2 regions of the Bradyrhizobium sp. USDA 327 genome follow, and region 2 is predicted to be linked to the other one. Evidence: riboswitches for the same ligand, from Rfam matches in the RefSeq annotation. Region 2 holds a riboswitch; the other holds the start of a gene.

Region 1 (8,563 bases), 140 kb from region 2:
AAGGTTTCGGCGCCGACGTCAGTCTCGAGCGGCGTACCGCACACGAAGAACGCGCCGCAGATCTTCTGATATTTCGGGTTGCCGACGAGTGCATCGAGAACGTCCTTCTGGTTCATCGCCAGAAGGGCGGCTCGCCGCACCTTCACGTTGTCGAACGGCGGATGCAGGAAGTTCATCCGGCCGAGCGTCTGGAAGCCGAACTTGTTGGAGACCTCGAGCGTGAGCTCCTTGTTCGCTTCGAGCACCGGCAGCATGTCGTAGGGCAGGTTCTCCATGAAGTCGATGTCGCCCGACTGCAGCGCGTTCACCGCGGTCTGCGAGTCCGGCATGGTGATCCACTCGACGCGGTCCACCTTCACCACCTTGCCGCCGGAGGTCCAGCTCGCCGGCTCCTTGCGCGGCACGTAGTCGGTGTTCTTGACGTAGACCGCCTTCACGCCGGGCTGGAATTCCGAGGCCACGAACTTGAAGGGACCCGAGCCGATCTGCTCGGGGATCTGCTTGTCCGGCGGCGTCTCGGCGAGGCGCTTCGGCATCATGAAGGCAACGCGCGAGGACGGCTTGCCGATGGAATCGAGCACCAGGCCGTAGGGCTCCTTCAGCTTCAGCGTGATGGTCTTGGCGTCGGTCGCCTCGATGCTCGCCGTGAAGTCCATGAGCTTCTGGCCCATGCCGTCGACCGCGGCCCAGCGCTTCAGCGAAGCGACGCAGTCCTCCGCCGTCACCGGCGCACCGTCATGCCACTTCAGGCCGTCGCGCAGCGTGAAGGTATAGGTGAGCTTGTCGTCGGAGATCTTCCAGTCCGCCATCTGCGGCTGGATCTTGAAGCTCGAATCCGGGGCCACCAGCGTGTCGTAAACCATGTAGCCATGGTCACGCGTGATGTAGGCCGTGGTGAAGATCGGGTCGATGATGCGCAGATCCGAATGCATCACCGCCGTGATGGTCTTGCCGGCCGCAAGCACTGGCGAGGCCAGCGCGGTTGAAAGCGCGACGACCGACAGCGCAAGTTTGGAGGCGAACGCGCGACGCCCCCGGCGCATGAAGTGGAACATAGAAAGTTCTCCTGACGTGAAACTGTTCAAAGGCAGGTCATTGGTTGAGCATGCGGTTCATTCGTTGGGCGAACTAACCTCATGCAATGCCTTTATCTTTTTGAGACTTGCAGACAGTGCCGAGCGCGTCAATCCGGTTTCGTCGCAGGCCCTCACGGCGCGCGCACGGGCTCCACAAAGATCGGTTTGGCTCTACAACACCTTCCGCTTGTCCTGCCCCGCGCCGATGCAATGCGCGTTCCATCTTTCGAAGCTTGAGAGACATTAAGATGAATCCTGCCAATCTTCCCTTTGATTCCGAGGCGATGCTCGAGGGCCTGCGCGGCTGGGTCGAATGCGAGAGTCCGACTTGGGATGCAGCCGCCGTGGACCGCATGCTCGATATCGCGGCGCGGGATATGGCGATCATGGGTGCGACGATCGAGCGCATCGCCGGCCGCCAGGGCTTTGGTGGCGTCATCCGCGCGCGCTTTCCTCATCCCAAGCAGGGCGAGCCGGGCATCCTGATCGCCGGACACATGGATACCGTTCATCCGGTCGGCACCATCGAGAAGCTGAAATGGCGGCGCGAGGGCAACAAGTGCTACGGCCCCGGCATCTACGATATGAAGGGCGGCAATTACCTCTCGCTGGAAGCGATCCGGCAACTGGCGCGCGCGTCGTTCACCACACCGCTGCCGATCACCGTGCTGTTCACGCCGGATGAGGAAGTCGGCACGCCTTCGACGCGGGACATCATCGAGGCGGAAGCTGCGCGCAATAAATACGTGCTGGTGCCGGAGCCCGGCCGCGCCGACAACGGCGTCACGACCGGACGCTACGCCATCGCGCGCTTCAATCTCGAAGCGACGGGACGGCCGAGCCACGCCGGCGCCACGTTGTCGGCCGGACGCTCGGCGATCCGCGAGATGGCGCGGCAGATCCTCGCGATCGACGCGATGACGACGGAGGACTGCACCTTCTCGGTCGGCGTCGTCCACGGCGGACAATGGGTCAATTGCGTTGCGACGACCGCAACGGGTGAAGCGCTCTCCATGGCCAAGCGTCAGGCCGATCTCGACCGCGGTGTCGAGCGGATGCTGGCGCTGTCGGGCACCAGCAACGACGTCACGTTCAAGGTCACGCGCGGCGTGACGCGTCCGGTTTGGGAGCCGGATGCCGGTACCATGGCGCTCTATGAGAAGGCGCACGGCATCGCCAAATCGCTCGGCGCGGAATTACCGCACGCTAGCTCCGGCGGCGGCTCCGACGGCAACTTCACCGGCGCGATGGGAATCCCCACGCTCGATGGCCTCGGTGTGCGCGGCGGCAATGGCCACACGCTGGAGGAGTTCATCGAAGTGGATAGCCTGGTCGAGCGCGGCCGGCTGATGGCGGGATTGCTGGCGACGTTGGAATAGTGAATTCGTCATTCCGGGGCGATGCGACAGCATCGAACCCGGAATCTCGAGGTCCCGGGTTCGATGCTTCGCATCGCCCCGGGACGACGAGGCGGGCTTTGCACTGCACAATACGTCGGCAGTCGCGGTCGAAATTTAGCCTTGTCTAAAAATGAGGCGTATCGTACTGCTCGGCCGTCCACGCGATGATGCGGGAGAGATCGCGGCGAAGGCTTTCAGCTTTCGTTGCGGCGCCGACGGAGCAACCGCCCCGGAAACTCTCAGGCAAAAGGACCGTTTCGTCAGGACGATCTGGAGAGAGGCGACGCGATTTCAGGCAGTCGTGACGTCCACCGAAGGGGATAGTCCGTCGCAAGACCTCGATAGAGGTGGCGCGCCGGATCAAGCTCTCAGGTAACCGTGACAGATGGGGCGCCGCCAACGGCCTTTCGGCCGGCGGTCAGCCGACTCTAACTCACGGGAGCCCCGAACCTAGCCATGACCCATATTGCCATCATCGGCGCCGGCATCACCGGCGTCACGACCGCCTATGCCCTGCTCGAACGCGGCTACAAGGTGACCGTGCTCGACAAGCACCGCTACGCCGCGATGGAGACGTCCTTCGCCAACGGCGGGCAGCTCTCCGCATCGAACGCCGAAGTGTGGAACAGCACCGCGACGATCCTGAAGGGCTTGCGCTGGATGTTCCGGCGCGACGCGCCGCTGCTGATGAACCCGCGGCCGAACTGGCACAAATATTCGTGGATGAGCGAGTTCGTCGCCAACATCGGCAACTACCGCGCCAACACCATCGAGACCACGCGGCTCGCGATCGAAGCGCGCAGGTATCTGTTCGACATCGCGGCACGCGAAGGGATCAACTTCGATCTCGAACGCCGCGGCATCCTCCACATCTATCGTGACAAGGCCGGATTCGAATCCGGTCTGCGCGTCAACACGCTGCTGCAGGAAGGCGGCCTCGACCGCCGCCCGGTGACGTCGGAGGAAATCCGCGCGATCGAGCCGACACTGCGCAAGGACTATTATGGCGGCTTCTACACGCCGTCGGATGCGACCGGCGATATCCACAAGTTCACCCGCGGGCTGGCGGAAGCCTGCAAGCGGCGTGGCGCGACCTTCATCCACGAGGCCAATATCGATTCGATCGCACGTGCCGGCAGCGGCTTCGTCATCGGCTGGGCCGATCTGGCCGCGAGCGATGCCGTCGCGGCCGCGCGCGGCGCACTGAACGCGGACGGCGTCGTGGTCTGCGCGGGCGTTGCCAGCCGTCACTTCGCCGCCCTGCTCGACGACCGCGTCAACGTCTATCCGGTCAAGGGATACTCGATCACCGTGCAGCTCGACAGCGCCGAAAGCCGCAACGCCACCCCGACGGTGAGCCTGCTCGACGAGGCCGCCAAGATCGTCACCAGCCGGCTCGGCGCCGATCGTTTTCGCGTCGCCGGCACCGCCGAATTCAACGACTTCAACCGCGACATCCGCGCCGACCGCGTGCAACCGCTGATCGAATGGGTACGCAACAACTTCCCCGCCGTCGAAACGTCGCGCGTCGTGCCGTGGGCCGGGCTGCGCCCGATGATGCCGAACATGATGCCGGTCGTGCGCGCAGGGCGGATACCAGGCGTGTTCTTCAACACCGGCCACGGCCATCTCGGCTGGACTCTGTCGGCGGCGACGGCGCAGATGATCGCCCAGACCATCGACGGCTGGCGCGGCCTCAACGCTCCACCGACGACACCTTCACTTGGGGTTGAGCATGAACTGCGACATGCATCCTGAGTGGTCGATATTGGGGACATGCCGGCCTCTTGCTACGGCGCAGCCCTTGGCACACAATTTGCCCTAAGAGGACGGCGTCTCCGGGCGGCCTTTCCAGCCCAAGTGTTAGGCATGATAGACACGACAGAGTTCACGGGAGCCTTGATGTTCCACACGTTCCGTAGCCGGAGATAAGTGCATGCTGGGTTATCTTATTCGACGCGTTCTGGCCGCGGTGCCCGTGATGGGCGTCGTCGCGCTGTTCGTGTTCCTGCTTCTGCGGCTGACGCCGGGCGATCCCGCCGCGATTCTCGCCGGCGACAACGCGACGCCGGAACGGCTCGAGCGCATCCGCACCTCGCTCGGCCTGAACGAGCCCCTGATCGTGCAGTTCATCACCTGGGTGAACAAGCTGCTGCACGGCGACCTCGGAACCTCGCTGATCTCCAACCTGCCGGTGATGAAGATGATCGGCCAGCGCGTCGAGCCGTCGATCTCGATCGCGCTGTCGACCATCATCCTCGCAGTCATCGTCGCGGTTCCCTTGGGGGTGGTCGCGGCCTGGAAGCACGGCACCTGGATCGACCGCTTCGTGATGGGCCTGTCCGTGCTCGGCTTCTCGGTGCCGGTGTTCGTGGTCGGCTATCTCCTGATCCAGATCTTCGCCATCGACCTGCGCTGGGTGCCGGTGCAGGGCTTCCGCAGCATCTCGAACGGCTTCGGGCCGTTCTTCGAGCGTATCATCCTGCCGACCTGCGCACTCTCCTTCATCTACATCGCCCTGATCGCGCGCATGACGCGCGCGGCGATGCTCGACGTGCTCGGCGAGGACTATGTCCGTACCGCGCGCGCCAAAGGCATCAACGAGGTCGCGGTGATGATGCGCCATGCACTGCGCAACGCCGCGGTCCCCGTGATCACCGTGATCGGCACCGGCTTCGCGCTCTTGATCTCCGGCGTCGTCGTCACCGAGAGCGTGTTCAACATCCCCGGCATCGGCCGCCTCACCGTTGATGCGGTGCTGGCGCGCGACTATCCGGTGATCCAGGCGATGATCCTGCTGACGTCGCTGATCTATGTCGTCGTCAATCTTCTCATCGACGTCGCCTACACCCTGCTCGATCCCCGGATCCGGTACTGAGGCAAGGATAAGGATACAAATGTCGGTCGATACCCTTCCCCAGTCGTCCATTCCAATCACGTCGCCGCTGCGGCCGCGATTCGGATTCCTCACCTCGACGCCCATCATTGCGACTGCGACGGTCCTGCTCACGCTGGTCGTGGTGGTCTCGATCCTCGCGCCGCTGATCGCGCCGCATGATCCGATCCAGCTCGCGCCGTCGCAGCGGCTCAAGCCCTCCTCCACACAATTCCTGCTTGGCACCGACGCCTACGGCCGCGACCTGTTGTCGCGCGTGATCTATGGCGGCCGCATCTCGCTTCTGATCGGCATCGGCTCGGCGATCCTGTCGATCGCCATCGGACTCGCGATCGGCCTCGTCTCCGGCTTCTTCAAGCTGGTCGATTCCGTCCTGATGCGCGTCATGGACGGCCTGATGGCGATGCCGAGCATCCTGCTCGCGATCGCCGTGGTGTCGCTGTCCGGCGCCAGCCTCTGGACCGTGCTGATCGCGATCACGATTCCGGAGATCCCGCGCGTGGCGCGACTGGTTCGCTCGGTCGTGTTGTCGGCGCGCGAGGAACCCTACGTCGAGGCCGCGATCTCGGTTGGCTCCAGCCTGCCGAAGATCATGTGGCGCCACCTGATGCCGAACACGATCGCGCCGCTGATCGTCCAGGGCACCTATGTCTGCGCGAGCGCCATCCTCACCGAGGCCATCCTCTCCTTCCTCGGCGCCGGCATCTCGCCGGAGACGCCGACCTGGGGCAACATCATGGCCGAGGGCCGCCAGTATTTCCAGATCAAGCCGTCGCTGATCTTCTGGCCGGGCCTCTTGCTCTCGATCGCCATCCTCAGCATCAACCTGATCGGCGACGCCGCCCGCGACGCACTCGATCCGCGCATGAAGCAGCGGGAGGGGAAGTGAAATCTTTTACTCCGTCGTTCCGGGGCGGTGCGAAGCACCGAACCCGGAACGACGTTGGAGACATTGCATGACCAACACCATCCTCGACATCAACAACCTCGTCGTTTCCATCGGCAAGAAGCCGAAGGGCGTGAACATCATCGACGGCATCTCGATCCAGGTGCGCGAGCGCGAGACGCTGTGCCTCGTCGGCGAAAGTGGCTCGGGCAAGTCGGTGACGTCGCTCACCACGATGGGCCTCTTGCCGAAGGGCACGCTGGTTCCCACCGGCGGCAGCATCAAGCTGGTCGGCGAGGAGCTGCTCACCGCGACCGACCGCCGCCTGCGCCAGCTGCGCGCGACCAAGATGGCCATGATCTTCCAGGAGCCGATGACCGCGCTGAATCCGGTGGTGCCGGTCGGCCGCCAGATCGACGAAGTGCTGCGCGCGCATACCGATCTCGACGGGAAAGCGCGGAAGAAGCGTATCCTCGACATGATGGAGCAGGTCCACCTGCCCCAGGTCGAGCGCATCTTCGCCTCCTATCCGCACCGCCTCTCCGGAGGCCAGCGCCAGCGCATCATGATCGCGATGGCGCTGGTGCTGGAGCCGAAGCTCCTCATTGCCGACGAGCCGACCACCGCGCTCGACGTCACCACGCAGAAGCAGATCCTGACGCTGATCCGCGAGCTGCAGCGCGATCACGGCACCGCCGTGCTGTTCATCACGCACGACATGGGGGTGGTCGCCGAGATCGCCGACCGCGTCGCGGTGATGCGGCAGGGCCGCCTGGTCGAGACCGGCCCGCTCGACACCGTGCTGCGCAATCCGACCATGGAATACACCCGCAACCTGCTCGCCTCGGTACCGAGCCTGGTGCCGCGAGCGCCGCGCGAGGACAGCCGCGAGCCCGTGGTGCTGGAAGCCAACGAGCTCAGCAAGGTCTATAAAGAGCGCGCCTTCTTCGGCAAAGGCCGCGAAGTCGTCGCCGCCGACAAGGTCACGCTGACGCTGCGCAAGGGCCGTACCCTCGGCATCGTCGGCGAAAGCGGCTCGGGCAAGTCGACGGTGGCACGCTGCATCGTCCGCCTGATCGATCCGACCTCCGGTGGCGTGCGACTCGCCGGTCGCGAGATCGCCGACATCTCGCGCCGTCTGCTCCAGCCGCACCGGCAGAAGATCCAGATCGTGTTCCAGGATCCCTACCGCTCGCTGAACCCGCGCGTGACCGTTGGCGACAGCATCGCGGAAGGCCCGATCAACTACGGCGTCTCCCAGGCCGATGCGATGAAGCGGGCGCGCGAGCTGCTTGAGCTCGTCGGCCTGCCGGCAGATGCGGTGTCGCGCTATCCGCACCAGTTCTCCGGCGGCCAGCGCCAGCGCATCGCCATCGCCCGTGCGCTCGCGCTCGATCCGGACGTGCTGGTCGCGGACGAGGCGGTCTCCGCGCTCGACGTCTCCGTGCAGGCACAGGTGCTGGAACTGCTCGACGAGATCCAGAAGCGGCTCGGCATCGCCATCCTGTTCATCACCCACGATTTGCGCGTCGCTGCGCAAATCTGCGACGAGGTCGTGGTGATGCAGCATGGCCGCGTCGTCGAACAGGGCCCCGCAGCCGAAGTGCTGACGCATCCGAAGGAGGCCTACACCAAGGCGCTGCTGGACGCCGCTCCCGGCCGCGACTGGGACTTTGCGAACTTCCGGCCGGTGGCCGAGGGCCTGGCGGCGAGCGCGTAAGATCTCTCCTCCGTCGTTCCGGGCATCGCGAAGCGACGAGCCCGGAATCCATCGGACGGCAGACACTGCAGCAAGATGGATTCCGGGTTCGCGCCCAAGTGGGCGCGCCCCGGAATGACAGCGCAGCAGCATTCCCAAAACGTCTTGACCCTATGCATGGCGCGATTGCTTCCCAGCTTGCTCTTGCGGCAAGGCCGGGGCTAACGTCGCGCACTTTCAATCGGGACTGAACTGAATGACACGTATCGCCATCGGCGGCTTCCTGCACGAGACCAACACCTTCGCTCCGACCAAGGCGACATTTGCGGACTTCCAGCATGGCGGCGGCTGGCCTGCGATGACGGAAGGCTCGGACGTGCTGAAGGTGATGCGGCGCATCAATGTCGGCCTCGCCGGCTTCGTCGACAGCGCTGAAGACAGCGGCTGGGAACTCATTCCGACGATTGCCTGCGGAGCGAGCCCCTCCGCCCATGTCACCAAGGACGCCTTCGAACGCATCGTGAAGGTGATGGTCGACGGCATCGCAGCCGCCGGGCCGATCGATGCGGTCTATCTCGACCTGCACGGCGCCATGGTGACCGAGCA
Region 2 (8,563 bases):
GCTGTAAATGTCGTCCACTGATGAAGCCGCCGCCACATTTGTTTCTGAGAAGAACATTGAGCGCGCCCCAGATTGGAAGGTTGTCTATTGCAATATTCTCGGCATCGGGTGGGGCGAGGTTGAAGCAAGGCTGAATGTCGCGTTCGATTTAGATCTTTCGAAGCCAGGGACGGCTGTTCGCGAGGAATTAGTTGTGGTGATGCCTCATCGGGCAGCGAAGATTTTGGCGCATTCGCTGACGTCGATCATCGCGAACTATGAAGCTGCTAACGGACCCATTCCATTCCCGGTCGAAAAAATGCAAGAAATCGACAGTTCAATTCGAGAGCAGGCTTTGCGAGGACGCCAAACCGAGAAATGAAAGAGGCCGCCCACTGAGGCGGCCTCTACTTCCTTGCCTAACAATTAATCACATAACTTATAGCTGACATATGCTGCCACTTCGGCAAATCAGGCCACTAGCAAAATCAAACTAGGCCACCGCGCTCGGAAACAGGCCAGCGCCCGCATCCGCAAAAGAACATATTGCGAACCGGGAACAAATGGGGTACATTGCTTTTATCGCCGAGCTGCCTCGCAACGTTTGTCCCTCACGCGAATCCTCGCCATAAGGAGCACGACCCAATGTCCGCAACTGCCTTGCGTATCGTCGAAGGATCTTCCATGGACAAGAGTAAAGCTCTGGCCGCCGCGCTCTCCCAGATCGAGCGCCAGTTCGGCAAGGGCTCGGTGATGAAGCTCGGCAAGAACGACCGGTCCATGGACATCGAGGCGGTGTCCTCCGGCTCGCTCGGGCTCGACATCGCGCTCGGCATCGGCGGCCTGCCCAAGGGGCGTATCGTCGAGATCTACGGGCCGGAATCCTCGGGCAAGACCACGCTGGCGCTGCATACGGTGGCGGAAGCGCAGAAGAAGGGCGGCATCTGCGCCTTCATCGACGCCGAGCACGCGCTCGACCCGGTCTATGCCCGCAAGCTCGGCGTCAACATCGACGAGCTCCTGATCTCGCAGCCCGACACCGGCGAGCAGGCGCTGGAGATCTGCGACACGCTGGTGCGCTCGGGCGCTGTCGATGTGCTGGTGATCGATTCGGTTGCGGCGCTGGTGCCGAAGGCCGAGCTCGAAGGCGAGATGGGCGATGCGCTGCCGGGCTTGCAGGCCCGTCTGATGAGCCAGGCGCTGCGCAAGCTGACGGCCTCCATCAACAAGTCCAACACCATGGTGATCTTCATCAACCAGATCCGCATGAAGATCGGTGTGATGTACGGCTCGCCGGAAACGACGACCGGCGGCAATGCGTTGAAATTCTACGCCTCCGTCCGCCTCGACATCCGCCGCATCGGCGCGATCAAGGAGCGCGACGAGGTGGTCGGCAACACCACGCGTGTCAAGGTGGTGAAGAACAAGCTGGCGCCGCCCTTCAAGCAGGTCGAGTTCGACATCATGTACGGCGAGGGCGTCTCCAAGATGGGCGAGATCCTCGATCTCGGCGTCAAGGCCGGCATCGTCGAAAAGTCCGGCGCCTGGTTCTCCTATGACAGCCAGCGCCTCGGCCAGGGCCGCGAGAACTCGAAGGCATTCCTGAAGGCCAATCCCGACATCACCGCCAAGATCGAGACCTCGATCCGCCAGAACTCCGGCCTGATCGCCGAGCAGATTCTCGCCGGCACACCGGAGCGCGACGCCGACGGCGAGGAGCCAGCGGAAGAGTAAGACTAACGCGAAGAGTTTTCGCGAGGAGCGGGCGCTGAGGACGTTGAGTTGCCGACGTCATCGGTGCCCGTTTCGTTTTGCGCGAGGGGGGCGCGCGCCGCTACCTCAAAGGTGCACTCCCTCTCCCGCTTGCGGGAGAGGGCCGGGGAGAGGGTGTTTCTGCAATGGGACACTCCCCAAGAGGAAAAAGCCCTCACCCGGCGCAATGCGCCGACCTCTCCCGCAAGCGGGAGAGGTGAACGGCCGCCGCGGTCATCGATTCAACCTAAGGCCATTCCGTTTTAGGTCGAAGCCGTAGAGCGGATTGGCCGTGCGATGCGCGAAGCCATTGCCCGGTGCAATCCACCACTGTTCGTCTCTGCGGAAGCTGAAGCGGTGGGTTGCGCCGGCGGACCGTGCTTCGCACAGCCGCCTGCCCACCACCCACCGATTCCTTATTCCGCCGCTTCCGCGTAGTCGCTCACCGGCGGGCACGAGCACACCAGGTTGCGGTCGCCATAGACGTTGTCGACACGGCCCACCGGGCTCCAGTACTTGTCGGTGCGCGAGCTGCCCGCGGGGAAGCAGCCTTCGCTGCGGCTGTAGGCGCGCTTCCAATCGTCGTCGGCGATGTCGTGCACGGTGTGCGGGGCGTGACGCAGCGGGGATGCCTCGATCTTGAAGCGGCCGGCCTCCACCTCGGCGATCTCCTTTCGGATCGCGATCATGGCGTCGCAGAATCGGTCCAGCTCAGCCCTGGATTCCGACTCGGTCGGCTCGATCATCAGCGTGCCCGGCACCGGGAAGCTCATGGTTGGAGCGTGGAAGCCATAGTCGATCAGGCGCTTCGCGATGTCGTCGACGGTGACGCCGCTTGTCGTCTTCAGCGGACGCGGGTCGACGATGCACTCGTGTGCGACGCGTCCCCTGGCGTTCTTGTAGAGCACCGGGAAGTGTGGATCGAGCCGCGCTGCGATGTAGTTGGCGTTGAGGATCGCGATCTCGGTGGCACGCTTCAGGCCGTCGCCGCCCATCATCAGGATGTAGATGTAGGAGATAGTCAGGATCGACGCTGAGCCGAACGGCGCGGCCGAGACCGGCCCGACCGGAGCGTCGCCTTGTGTTGCCGGGTGACCGGGCAGGAACGGGGCGAGATGCGCCTTGACGCCGATCGGGCCCATGCCGGGGCCGCCGCCGCCATGCGGGATGCAGAAGGTCTTGTGCAGGTTGAGATGGCTGACGTCGGCACCGTAATCTCCGGGCCTGCTGAGGCCGACCTGCGCGTTGAGGTTGGCGCCGTCCAGATACACCTGGCCGCCATGGCCGTGCACGATGTCGCAGATCTCGCGGATATGCTCCTCGAACACGCCGTGGGTCGAGGGATAGGTGATCATGACTGCGGCGAGGTCGTTCGAATGCTTCTCGGCCTTGGCGCGGAGGTCGTTGACGTCGACGTCGCCGTTCTTCTCGCAGGCGACCACCACCACGTCCATGCCGGCCATCGCGGCCGAGGCCGGGTTGGTGCCGTGGGCGGAGGAGGGGATCAGGCAGATCTTGCGATGCGCTTCGCCGCGCGCGAGATGATAGCCGCGGATCGCGAGCAGCCCGGCATATTCGCCCTGCGCGCCCGAGTTCGGCTGCAGCGAGATCGCGTCATAGCCGGTGATGTCGCACAGCCACTTCTCCAGCCGCGCGAACAGCGCGTGATAGCCGGCGGCCTGCTCGCGCGGCACGAACGGGTGCAGCGTCGCGAACTCCGGCCAGGTCAGCGGCATCATCTCCGTGGTCGCGTTCAGCTTCATGGTGCAGGAGCCGAGCGGGATCATGGCGCGGTCGAGCGCGAGGTCGCGATCGCTGAGCTTGCGCATGTAGCGCAGCATCTCGGTCTCCGAGCGATGCGCGTGGAAGACCGGATGGGTGAGGAACGGGGTGGTGCGCTTCAGCGTCTCCGGCAGCGCCTCGCGCGTCCCGGCGTCGATCTCGGCATAGGCGAAGGTGCCGCCGAAGGCGCGCCAGACCGCTTCCACCGTCGCAGGCGTCGTGGTCTCGTCGAGCGCGATGCGCAGAGCCGCATCACCGATGCCGAGATTGATCCTTTCGGCCGCGGCGCGCGCGACGATCTCGGCGCGCCTGGCGCCGGCATCGACGCTGAGCGTGTCGAAGAAGTTTTCGGACTGCGGCGCAAAGCCGAGCTTGCGCAGGCCGCTCGCGAGCACGGCGGTGCGGCGGTGGACGTTGCGCGCGATCTGCGAGAGCCCCTCGGGGCCGTGATAGACCGCATACATCGAGGCGATCACGGCGAGCAGCACCTGCGCGGTGCAGATGTTGGAGGTTGCCTTCTCGCGGCGGATGTGCTGCTCGCGGGTCTGCAGCGCGAGGCGGTAGGCAGGCATGCCGCGGGAATCGACGGAGAGGCCGACGATGCGGCCGGGCAGCGAGCGCTTCAGCGCATCGCGCACCGCCATATAGGCCGCGTGCGGCCCGCCATAGCCCATCGGCACGCCGAAGCGCTGCGCCGAGCCGATCGCGATGTCGGCGCCCAACTCGCCGGGTGAGGCCAGCAGCGTCAGCGCCAGCAGGTCAGCGGCAACGATCGCAAGCGCGCCCTTGGCCTTCAGCGCCGCAATCGCAGGCCTGAGGTCGCGCAATGCGCCCGACGTTCCCGGATATTGCAGCAGCGCACCAAGCACGTCAGTCTCAGCGAGATCGGTGAGGGGATCGCCGACGATCAGGGTCCAGCCCAGCGGCTCGGCGCGGGTCCGCATCACGGCCAGCGTCTGCGGATGGACGTCCTTGTCGACGAAGAAAGCCTTCGCCTTCACCTGCGAGTGCCGCTCCGCGAGCGCCATCGCTTCGGCCGCCGCGGTGGCTTCGTCGAGCAGCGAGGCGTTGGCGACGTCGAGCCCGGTGAGGTCGCAGATCATGGTCTGGAAGTTGAACAGCGCCTCCAGCCGGCCCTGGCTGATCTCGGGCTGGTAGGGCGTATAGGCCGTGTACCAGGCCGGATTCTCCAGAATGTTGCGCTGGATCACCGCGGGCAGGATCGTGCCGGAATAGCCTTGACCGATCAGCGAGGTGAAGACCTGGTTCTGACGCGCGAGCTCGCCCATATGCGCGATCGCCTCGGTCTCGCTGAGCGGCTTGCCGAGATCGAGCGGGGCGGTCTGCCGGATCGAAGCCGGCAGCGTCTCCGCCATCAGCGCGTCCACGCTTTTGGCGCCCACGGTCTCCAACATTGCGGTGACGTCGCGCGCCGAGGGGCCGATGTGGCGGCGGACGAAAGAGGCGGCGGTTTCGCCGTTGGATTTGCGGTGCGCGGTCATCATGGGTCCTCGCTTCAGGTCATCTGTCGTCGTCACGCCCCTCAGTTCAGGGGCAATCGCATAAGCGGATCACGTTCCTTCGGCACCACCGTGCCACAAACTCGTCATGCCCGGGCTTGTCCCGGGCATCCACGTTCTTCGTGCCGCGAGGAGGCCGTGGATGGCCGGGACAAGCCCGGCCATGACGATGTGGAGACATCGCGCGTACGCCCTCATCTGCGATACTCCTGCGCCTTCGCGGGCCATGGCGATGTGGAAAGATCGCGCTTCATCTCACGCCGTATGGGCCTTGTAGGCGGCTTCATCCATGAGGCCGCCGAGTTCGCTCTTGTCGGCAATCTTGATCTTGAAGAACCAGGCCGCACCCTGCGCATCCGAGTTCACCAGCGCCGGCTCGGCGGCAAGCGCCTCGTTGGCCTCGAGCACTTCGCCTGTAACAGGCGCGTAGACGTCGGAGGCGGCCTTCACCGATTCCACGACGGCGGCGGCTTCGGCCTTCTTCAAGCTCCGGCCGACCTTGGGCAATTCGACGAACACGACGTCGCCGAGCTGCTGCTGGGCGTAGTCGGTGATGCCGACCGTGGCGGTATCGCCGTCGATCGCGAGCCATTCATGGTCGGAGGTGTACAGCGTCGTGGTCATTGTCTTGTCCTCAGCGTTTGTAGGTGTTTTTCACGAAGGGCATGGCGGCGACTGCGAGCGGCAGGCGCTGGCCGCGCACCTCGGCGAAGAGTTTCGTGCCGAGCGCGCTCAGGTTCGTGGGCACGTAGCCCATCGCGACCGGCGCATTCAGGCTCGGGCCGAAACCGCCCGAGGTGACCTTTCCGATCGGCTCGCCACCGGCCTGATCCGCAAACAGCAGCGCACCCTCGCGAACCGGCGCGCGGCCTTCGGCGCGCAGGCCGACACGGCGGCGGGATGCGCCGTTATCGAAATGCGCAAGGATCCTCTCGGCGCCGGGAAAGCCGCCGGCGCGCATCCCGCCGTTGCGGCGGCTCTTCTGCACCGACCATTCCAGCGCGGCCTCGACCGGCGTGGTCGCGGTGTCGATGTCGTGGCCGTACAGGCAAAGCCCGGCTTCGAGCCGCAGGCTGTCGCGGGCGCCCAGGCCGATCGGCAGCACGTCCGGGTTTTCGAGCAGTGTCTTGGTCAGACGCTCCGCGTCGGCCACGGGGACCGAGATCTCGAACCCGTCCTCGCCGGTATAGCCGGAGCGCGAGACGAAGCACTTGATGCCGGCGACCTCATGCGGGCCGGCATCCATGAATGTCATGGACGGCGCCTCTGCACACAATTTCGCCAGCGCCGCTTCCGCCTTCGGGCCCTGCAGCGCGATCAGCGCGCGGTCGGCCAGAGAATCGATGACGCAATCGTCCGCGAGATGCGCGCGCAGATGCGCCTCGTCCGCTTCCTTGCAGGCGGCGTTGACGACCAGGAACAGGTGGTCGCCGAAATTGGCGACCATGAGATCGTCGAGAATCCCGCCTTCCGCGTTGGTGAACTGGGCGTAGCGCTGCCGGCCCGGTGCAATCGCCACGATGTCCTGCGGCACCAGCCGTTCCAGCGCGCGGGCGGCGTCCTCGACCTTGCCCGACTTCGGGCGAAGCGCAAGCTGCCCCATATGGGAGACGTCGAACAGGCCGGCCGCGGCTCGCGTATGGAGGTGCTCCTTCAGCACCCCCGCGGGGTACTGCACGGGCATATCATAGCCAGCGAACGGCACCATCTTGCCGCCAAGGGACACATGCAGGGCGTGGAGGGGCGTATGTCGGAGAGATTTCTGGTCGGCGGGTACTGGCATCACAGGGGTCCTCGGCGGTTCCCCGGGGACGATTCCCCGGGCCAACCAGTCGAAGCCCCATCTGTCGCTGTGCCTGAGAGTATTATCCCGTCGGCGGGTGCCACCCGGGTTCTTAGGCCCGTCGGCGCCTCTTTCCAGATGCTGTCAAAGCCACGCGGTCCTTTTGCCTGAGAGTTTCCGGGGCGGTTGCTCCTTCGGCGCCGGCAGTAAAGCCGGTCTCTCCCGACGTGGCCGTACGATATAGATGGTTACAGACCACAGGGCGGCCAAGCCTGTCAACGCGGCGGTTTCGCCTTTTCAACCGGGATTGCGCGCCTGCGGCAACCCTCTGATCTCCTTGCACAGTTTCTGGACACTGAAGCAGGCCTTGTCTAAAAGCGCTTTGGCCCGCAGATATCAGCCCTAACCTCCGGTTTGGATGGCAGGAAGCGGGTCCAAGCACACCCGATTGGATGAACATGAGCGGCGTCAACGAGATCAGGTCGACCTTTCTGAACTTCTTTGCCGAGAACGGCCACGAGATCGTGCCGTCCTCGCCATTGGTGCCGCGCAACGACCCCACGTTGATGTTCACCAATGCCGGCATGGTGCAGTTCAAGAACGTCTTCACCGGCGTGGAGAAGCGGCCCTATCAGCGCGCCACCACCTCGCAGAAATGCGTACGCGCCGGCGGCAAGCACAACGACCTCGACAATGTCGGCTACACCGCGCGCCATCTCACCTTCTTCGAGATGCTCGGCAACTTCTCGTTCGGCGACTATTTCAAGGAACGCGCGATCGAGCTCGCCTGGAAGCTGATCACCGCCGAGTTCGGGCTGAAGAAGGACAAGCTGCTGGTCACGGTCTATCACACCGACGACGAGGCGGCGGGCCTGTGGAAGAAGATCGCCGGCTTCTCCGACGACCGCATCATCCGCATCCCGACCTCGGACAATTTCTGGGCGATGGGCGACACCGGCCCGTGCGGCCCGTGCTCGGAGATCTTCATCGACCGCGGCGAGCACATCTGGGGCGGGCCTCCGGGCTCGCCGGAGGAGGACGGCGATCGCTTCCTCGAATTCTGGAATCTCGTGTTCATGCAGTTCGAGCAGGTGACGAAGGAGGAGCGCCAGCCGCTGCCGCGTCCCTCGATCGACACCGGCATGGGCCTGGAGCGCATGGCCTGCATCCTCCAGGGCGTCGAGAGCGTGTTCGAGACCGACCTGTTCCGCAACCTGATCGATGCGACGGCGTCCGCGCTCGGCACCGGGCCGAGCGAGCAGACCGTGGCCTCGTTCCGCGTCATCGCCGACCATCTGCGCTCCTCGGCTTTCCTCGTCTCCGACGGCGTGCTGCCCTCGAACGAGGGCCGCGGCTACGTGCTGCGCCGGATCATGCGCCGCGCCATGCGCCATGCGCAGCTGCTGGGCGCCAAGGAGCCGCTGATGCATCGGCTGGTCTGGGCGCTGGTCCGCGAGATGGGCCAGGCCTACCCCGAGCTGATGCGCGCCGAAAAGCTGATCGAGGAAACGCTGCGGCTGGAAGAGACCCGCTTCCGCAAGACGCTGTCGCGCGGCCTCGCCATTCTCGACGAGAAGAGCGCGGGCCTGAAGAAGGGCGACATGTTCGACGGCGACGTCGCCTTCACGCTCTACGACACCTACGGCTTCCCGCTGGACCTGACGCAGGACGCGCTGAAGTCGCGCGGCATCGGCGTCGACCAGGCGGCGTTCACGGATGCGATGGAGCGGCAGAAAGTGAAGGCGCG

What was found. Region 2 has a riboswitch for glycine ahead of gcvT (glycine cleavage system aminomethyltransferase GcvT). Riboswitches for the same ligand answer to the same signal wherever they lie in the genome.
Region 1: another riboswitch for glycine. It lies ahead of ABIA42_RS19105 (D-amino acid dehydrogenase); the one in region 2 lies ahead of gcvT (glycine cleavage system aminomethyltransferase GcvT).

The regions. Positions count from the first base shown of each region.
Region 1 covers NZ_JBGCCW010000001.1:4,082,161-4,090,723, forward strand. Annotated here, with positions in the region: gene ABIA42_RS19095 (ABC transporter substrate-binding protein) at 1-1,055, opposite strand, end outside; gene ABIA42_RS19100 (M20/M25/M40 family metallo-hydrolase) at 1,325-2,455, shown strand; glycine riboswitch at 2,637-2,741, shown strand; glycine riboswitch at 2,745-2,863, shown strand; gene ABIA42_RS19105 (D-amino acid dehydrogenase) at 2,933-4,234, shown strand; gene ABIA42_RS19110 (ABC transporter permease) at 4,413-5,354, shown strand; gene ABIA42_RS19115 (ABC transporter permease) at 5,374-6,261, shown strand; gene ABIA42_RS19120 (ABC transporter ATP-binding protein) at 6,329-7,978, shown strand; gene ABIA42_RS19125 (M81 family metallopeptidase) at 8,214-8,563, shown strand, end outside.
Region 2 covers NZ_JBGCCW010000001.1:4,223,524-4,232,086, reverse strand. Annotated here, with positions in the region: gene ABIA42_RS19855 (helix-turn-helix domain-containing protein) at 1-21, shown strand, start outside; gene ABIA42_RS19850 (hypothetical protein) at 8-361, shown strand; gene recA (recombinase RecA) at 625-1,713, shown strand; gene gcvP (aminomethyl-transferring glycine dehydrogenase) at 2,148-5,015, opposite strand; gene gcvH (glycine cleavage system protein GcvH) at 5,289-5,657, opposite strand; gene gcvT (glycine cleavage system aminomethyltransferase GcvT) at 5,668-6,816, opposite strand; glycine riboswitch at 6,963-7,051, opposite strand; gene alaS (alanine--tRNA ligase) at 7,275-8,563, shown strand, end outside.